Cupriavidus necator N-1: one gene and its partner. The protein of the gene in region 1 interacts with the protein of each later gene in a pairwise test. Links are inferred from orthologs where the notes say so. Each region holds a gene or a part of one and is shown on either strand. Other genes may lie near its edges. The genes, in order: pheT and secD.

Region 1 (3,436 bases):
GACGTCAGCTTTGCCGACCTCAAGGGCGTGTACACCGATTTCTTGCGCAAGTTCTTCGAGCGCGATGACATCCAGGTGCGCTTCCGCCCATCGTACTTCCCGTTCACCGAGCCGTCGGCAGAGATCGACATGGCCTTCGGCAATGGCAAGTGGCTGGAGATCTCCGGTTCGGGCCAGGTGCATCCGAACGTGCTGCGCAACATGGGCCTCGATCCCGAGCGCTATATCGGTTTTGCGTTCGGCTCCGGCCTGGAGCGCCTGACCATGTTGCGCTATGGCATCAACGACCTGCGCCTGTTCTTCGAGGGCGACGTGCGCTTCCTGCGCCAGTTCGCCTGACGCGCCGCCGTCCCCTCGTCAACGACCACACAGAATACTTACCGGATCAGAAGCGCCATGCAATTCTCGGAATCCTGGCTTCGCACCTTCGCCAACCCTGAAAAGATCTCCACCGACGCGCTGTCGCACACGCTGACCATGGCCGGCCTGGAAGTGGAAGAGGTGGGCTCGGTCGCGCCGCCGTTCGACAAGGTGGTGGTCGCGCGCGTGCTGTCGACCGAGCGCCATCCCAACGCCGACCGCCTCAACGTGTGCCAGGTCGATGCCGGCACCGGCGAGACCCTGCAGATCGTCTGCGGTGCGCCCAACGTCAAGCCCGGCATCCTGGTGCCGTGCGCACTGGTTGGCGCCGTGCTGCCCCCGTCCGAGGACGGCGGCAAGCCGTTCGAGATCAAGGTCGGCAAGCTGCGCGGCGTGGACAGCTACGGCATGCTGTGCTCGGCGCGCGAACTGAAGCTGTCGGAAGAGCACGGTGGCCTGCTGGTGCTGCCGGAAGACGCGCCGGTCGGCCAGAACATCCGCCAATACCTCGACCTGGATGACCAGGTCTTTGTCATCAAGCTGACGCCGAACAAGGCCGACTGCCTGTCGATCCATGGCGTGGCGCGCGAAGTGTCGGCACTGACCGGCGCCGCGCTGACGCTGCCCGAGATGAAGCCGGTGGCGGTGACGATCCAGGACAAACTGCCGGTCAAGGTATCGGCGCCGGACCTGTGCGGCCGCTTCTCCGGCCGCGTGATCCGCGGTGTCAATGCGCGCGCGGCCACGCCGGCATGGATGGTGCAGCGCCTTGAGCGCTCGGGCCAGCGCAGTGTTTCCGCACTGGTCGATATCTCGAACTACGTGATGCTGGAATTGGGACGTCCGTCGCACGTGTTCGACCTGAACAAGATCCACGGCGGCCTGGATGTGCGCTGGGGCCGCAAGGGCGAGCAGATCAAGCTGCTCAACGGAAATACCATCGAGGTCGACGAACAGGTCGGCGTGATCGCCGATGACAAGGAGATCGAAAGCCTGGCTGGCATCATGGGCGGCGACAGCACTGCCGTGACGCTGGACACCACGGACATCTATCTCGAGGCCGCATTCTGGTGGCCCGCTGCGATCCAGGGCCGGGGCCGCCGCTACAATTTCTCGACCGACGCCGGACACCGCTTCGAACGCGGCGTGGACTACGCCACCACGGTCGAGCATATCGAGCGCATCACCGCGCTGATCCTCGAGATCTGCGGCGGCCAGGCCGGTCCGGTGGACGACCACGTGGTCAACCTGCCGCAGCGCAAGCCGGTCAGCCTGCGCGTGGCGCGCGCCGAGCGCGTGCTGGGCATCGAGCTGTCGCCGGCGGCCATCGCCAATGTATTCCAGCGCCTGCAGCTGCCGTTCGTGCGCACCCAGGGCGCCGAGGGCGAGGTGTTTGAAGTCACGCCGCCGAGCTACCGCTTCGATATCGAGATCGAGGAAGACCTGATCGAGGAAGTGGCCCGCATCTATGGTTTCGAGCGCATCCCGGCGCGTCCGCCGATCGCCGAGAGCGAGATGCGCCCGACCAACGAGGCTCGCCGCTCCACCCACGTGGTGCGCCATGCCGTGGCCGCGCGCGACTACCAGGAAGTCATCAACTTCGCCTTCGTCGAAGAGAAGTGGGAGCGCGACTTCGCCACCAACGACAACCCGATCCGCCTGCTGAACCCGATCGCCAGCCAGTTGGCGGTGATGCGTTCGACGCTGATCGGCGGCCTGGTCGACAAGGTGCGCTACAACCTGAACCGCAAGGCCGCGCGCGTGCGCCTGTTCGAGGTGGGCCGCGTGTTCCATCGTGACGACAGCGTGAAGGACGGCGGCCTGACGGTGGCCGGCTACGATCAGCCGATGATGGCCGCGGGCATTGCCTACGGCCCGGCCTTCGAAGAGCAGTGGGGCATCCCCACGCGCAACGTCGACTTCTTCGACATCAAGGGCGATGTCGAGGCGCTGTTCCATCCGCGCGTGCCGCGTTTCGAGCCGGTGTCGCACCCCGCGCTGCACCCGGGCCGCGCCGCGCGCGTGCTGCTCGACGGCAAGGCCGTGGGCGTGGTCGGCGAGCTGCATCCGCGCTGGCTGCAGGAATACGAGCTGACGCACGCCCCGGTCGTGTTTGAACTGGCGCTTGACGCGCTGCGCGACACCGGCCTGCCGGTGTACACCGAGATCTCCAAGTTCCCGGCCGCCGTGCGCGACTTGGCCGTGGTCGTGAAGCAATCGGTACGCGTGCAGGATCTGCTCGACGCCATGCGTGCCGCACTGGAAAAGCAGGGCTACGGCCGCTACTGCCAGAACCTGGTGGTGTTCGATGAGTTCCGTCCCAAGGGCGCTTCAGCTGCCATTGGCGCGGACGAGAAAAGCCTTGCGTTCCGGGTGACCTTGCAAGATACTGGGTCGACCCTCCAGGACGAAACCGTCGACAGCGCAGTGCGCTGCATGGTCGACGCGCTGACAGAGGCCTTCCAGGCCCGGCTGCGCGGCTAAGCCATCGCCAGTACGCGACAAGTACGCGACGGACACACGATAAACAAGGGCGCCCGGGCTCGCCCCGGGCGGATCGCCAGACACACACTTGAGCGATCGACATGAATGATCGAGACGCGAATTCCATGACCGCTGCAGCACTGGGTGAGATGAGCGACCGGCAGGCTTCCTCCCTTGACGACGCGATGCCGGATAACCGCGCGACCGAAGTTCCCACGCTGACCAAGGCCGAACTCGCCGAGATGCTGTTCGACCAGGTGGGCCTGAACAAGCGTGAATCGAAGGACATGGTCGAAGCCTTCTTCGACGTCATCCGCGAAGCGCTGGAGCAGGGCGACAGCGTCAAGCTGTCCGGCTTCGGCAACTTCCAGTTGCGCGACAAGCCGCAGCGGCCCGGCCGCAATCCCAAGACCGGCGAAGTCATTCCAATCACCGCGCGCCGCGTGGTCACGTTCCACGCCAGCCAGAAGCTCAAGGGCCTGGTGGAAGAACGCGCAGGCATCGCCGGCTGACGCGTCACCCGAACGGCGGATTGCTTCCCGAAGCCGGCATCGGTATGCTTCTGGGCGCGCACCTGGTGCGCGCCAACCGC
Region 2 (3,286 bases), 1.8 Mb from region 1 along the record:
TGCAGGTTGGCGATGATGCCCGCCACCGCGAACTTCCATTCGAAGCGGAACGACAGGTAGATCACGATGCCGGCCACCACGCACAACAGCGCCAGCAGGCCGTCGGTGGCCAGTTCCTTGCCCACCTGCGGGCCGACGAACTCCACCCGTTGCAGCTTCACGTCAGGCGAGGCCGCCTGCAGCGAGGCCAGCACCTGCTCGCTCTGCTGGGCCGAGGTGACGGGCTTGCCGTCCGGGCCCTTCTGCAGCGGCAGTCGGATCATCACGTCGCGCGAGGTGCCGAAGTTCTGCACCTGCACGTCGGTATAGCCCAGCTTGCCCACCTGGCCGCGGATCTTTTCCAGGTCGGCCGCCTGCTGGTAGCTGACCTCCATCACCGTGCCGCCGGTGAATTCGATCGACAGGTGCAGGCCCTTGTGCCAGAGGAAGAACACGGCCGCGGCAAACGTCAGGAAGGAGATCACGTTGAAGACCAACGCGTGCTTCATGAACGGAATGTCGCGCCGGATGCGGAAGAATTCCATGTTGAATCCTGTTCTGTACTGCTAGTTGTTGCTGCTCGCCTTACTTGGCGACCGGCGTGTCGGTGGTGTTGCCCGGCTTCCAGATCTGGCCGATGGCCACGCTCTGCAGCTTCTTCTTGCGGCCGTACCAGAGGTTGACCAGGCCGCGGTTGAAGAACACCGCCGAGAACATCGAGGTCAGGATGCCCAGGCAGTGCACCACGGCAAAGCCGCGCACCGGGCCCGAACCAAAGGCCAGCAGTGCCAGGCCGGCGATCAGCGTGGTCACGTTGGAGTCCAGGATGGTGGCCCAGGCGCGGTCGAAGCCGACCGCGATCGCCATCTGCGGCGACGCGCCCGCGCGTAGTTCTTCGCGGATGCGCTCGTTGATCAGCACGTTGGCGTCGATGGCCATGCCCAGCACCAGCGCGATGGCGGCAATGCCCGGCAGCGTCAGCGTGGCCTGCAGCATCGACAGCACCGCGATCAGCAGCAGCAGGTTCACGCCCAGCGCCACCACCGAGAACACGCCGAACAGCATGTAGTACAGGACCATGAACACGGCGATGGCGGCAAAGCCGTAGGCGACCGAGTCAAAACCCTTCTGGATGTTGTCCGCGCCCAGCGACGGGCCGATGGTGCGCTCTTCGATGATCTCCATCGGTGCGGCCAGCGAGCCGGCGCGCAGCAGCAGCGCCAGGTCGTTGGCGGCTTCGGTGGAGTAGGAGCCGGTGATCTGGAAGCTGGAACCCAGTTCGGACTGGATCGTCGCCACCGTCAGCACTTCGCCCTTGCCCTTTTCGAACAGCACGATCGCCATCGGCTTCTTCAGGTTCTCGCGCGAGACGTCGCGCAGCACGCGGCCGCCCTGGGCGTCGAGCTTGATGTTGACCGAAGGATGCTGGTTCTGGTCGAAGCCGGCCGAGGCGCTTTCAATGCGGTCGCCGGTGAAGATGACCTGCTTCTTGAGCACCACCGGGGCGCCGTTGCCTTGCGTGAAGAGCTCGCTGCCGAACGGGATCGGGTCGCCCGGGCGCGGGCTGCGCGGCGCGTCGTTGTCGACCAGGCGGGCTTCGAGCGTGGCGGTGCGGCCGATGATGTCCTTGGCCTTGGCGGTGTCCTGCACGCCCGGCAGCTGCACCACGATGCGGTCGGCGCCTTGCTGCTGGATCACCGGCTCGGCCACGCCAAGCTCGTTCACGCGGTTGTGCAGCGTGGTGATGTTCTGCTTGACCGCTGCGTCCTGCACCGCCTTGCGCGCGGCTTCGGTGAAGGTGCCGACGATATTGTTGCCGTCCATGGCGAAGGCCACTTCGCGCAGGTTGTCGGCCAGGATGGGACGCGCGCGGTTGGCGTCGTCTGCGTTGTTGAAGCGCACCGTCAGGCGCTCGCCGTCGCGGTCGATGCCGCCGTGGCGGATGCTCTTGTCGCGCAGCAGGGTGCGCGCGTCGCCGCCCAGGCTGTCGAGCTTCTTGTCGACGGCGCCCTTCATGTCGACCTGCAGCAGGAAGTGCACGCCGCCGCGCAGGTCCAGGCCCAGGTACATCGGCAGCGCATGCATGGCGGTCAGCCAGCGCGGCGAGCCCGACAGCAGGTTCAGCGCCACCACGTAGGTGGGGTTGGCCGCGTCCGGGTTCAGGGTGCGCGACAGCACGTCCTTGGCCTTGAGCTGCTCGTCGGTGGTGCGGAAGCGCGCCTTGACCGAGCCGGACTGGCCGGAAATATCAAAGAAGACGCCATCAGGCCGCAGCTGGTTCTGCGCCAGGATCTCTTCGACCTGCTTCTGCATCGCCAGGTCGACCTTGACCGTGGCCTTGCCCGAGGACACCTGCACGGCAGGCGCCTCGCCGAAGAAGTTCGGCAAGGTATAGATGATGCCGATGGCCAGGGCCACCAGGATCACGAGGTATTTCCAAAGCGGATAACGATTCATCTCGGGCCAGTCATTCTGCGGTTGGCGGGGCCGGCGCTGGCGTGGCGCACCACGTCGGCGGGGCCGAACCGGTTTGGCAAACAGCCGCCTGGCAGCCACGGATCGAAACCACGGGGGCTTCGTCGGGCTGGATCAGGCGGCTGCCGGGGCATGCGCGAACGGGCATGCCGGAAAAGACAAAGGCGGGAGTCGCGCGCGCGATCCGGAGATCAGAGCGCCTTGAGCGAGCCCTTGGGCAGCACGGTGGTCACGGCACTCTTCTGCACGGTGATTTCAGTGCCTTCGGCGATTTCCAGGCTGACGTACTGGTCGGTGACCTTGGTCACCTTGCCCAGGATGCCACCGGCGGTCACGACTTCGTCGTTCTTGGCCAGTGCTTCGAGCATTGCCTTGGCTTCCTTCTGGCGCTTCATTTGCGGGCGGATCATGATAAACCACAGCACGCCAAACATCAGGATGATGGGCAGGAAGCTCATCAGGCCGCCAGCCGCGCCGCCGGCTCCGGCGGTCTGGGCAAATGCGTTAGAAATCAGCACGTTGTTTCTCCGTCACAAAAGTCAGTCAAATAATCGATCATTCTACCATTCGCATTTCGCCCGCCCTTGGCATTCTAGGGCGGAATACGGGTTTGTTCGGGTGCGCCCGGGGCAACTTGCGGCAGGGGTCGGCATGGCCGGGCTCTCCGGCTCGCGGGTGGCTTCCGGATGACCCGGCTATTCGACCGCCGGCAGCGCAAAAGTTCGCGCCACCCGGCGTTGTCACTGCGTGCCGCGGGCGCGGTCGGCCGCAAACTGGCGGCGGAAGTCGGCAAAGCGGTGGTGCTCGATCGCTTCGCGCATCTCGCGCATCA

Evidence for each region.
Region 2: the proteins of pheT (region 1) and secD interact in binary tests that used the Escherichia coli proteins (3 or more experiments, as listed by UniProt). The link is inferred for Cupriavidus necator N-1 from one-to-one orthologs.

Annotation. Positions count from the first base shown.
Region 1 is NC_015726.1:1,359,037-1,362,472, forward strand. Bases 1-3,120 are described here. They hold pheT (phenylalanine--tRNA ligase subunit beta), read left to right. Parts: upstream 1-396; coding sequence 397-2,844; downstream 2,845-3,120. Other genes in these bases: pheS (phenylalanine--tRNA ligase subunit alpha), read left to right, coding at 1-339; CNE_RS06515 (integration host factor subunit alpha), read left to right, coding at 2,946-3,120. In the rest of the region: more of CNE_RS06515, read left to right, coding at 3,121-3,356.
Region 2 is NC_015726.1:3,196,074-3,199,359, reverse strand. The notes cover bases 1-2,970. They hold secD (protein translocase subunit SecD), read right to left. Parts: upstream 2,437-2,970; coding sequence 565-2,436; downstream 1-564. Other genes in these bases: yajC (preprotein translocase subunit YajC), read right to left, coding at 2,646-2,970; secF (protein translocase subunit SecF), read right to left, coding at 1-524. Also shown: more of yajC, read right to left, coding at 2,971-2,972; tRNA guanosine(34) transglycosylase Tgt, read right to left, coding at 3,195-3,286. UniProt on the Escherichia coli protein: Part of the Sec protein translocase complex. Interacts with the SecYEG preprotein conducting channel. SecDF uses the proton motive force (PMF) to complete protein translocation after the ATP-dependent function of SecA.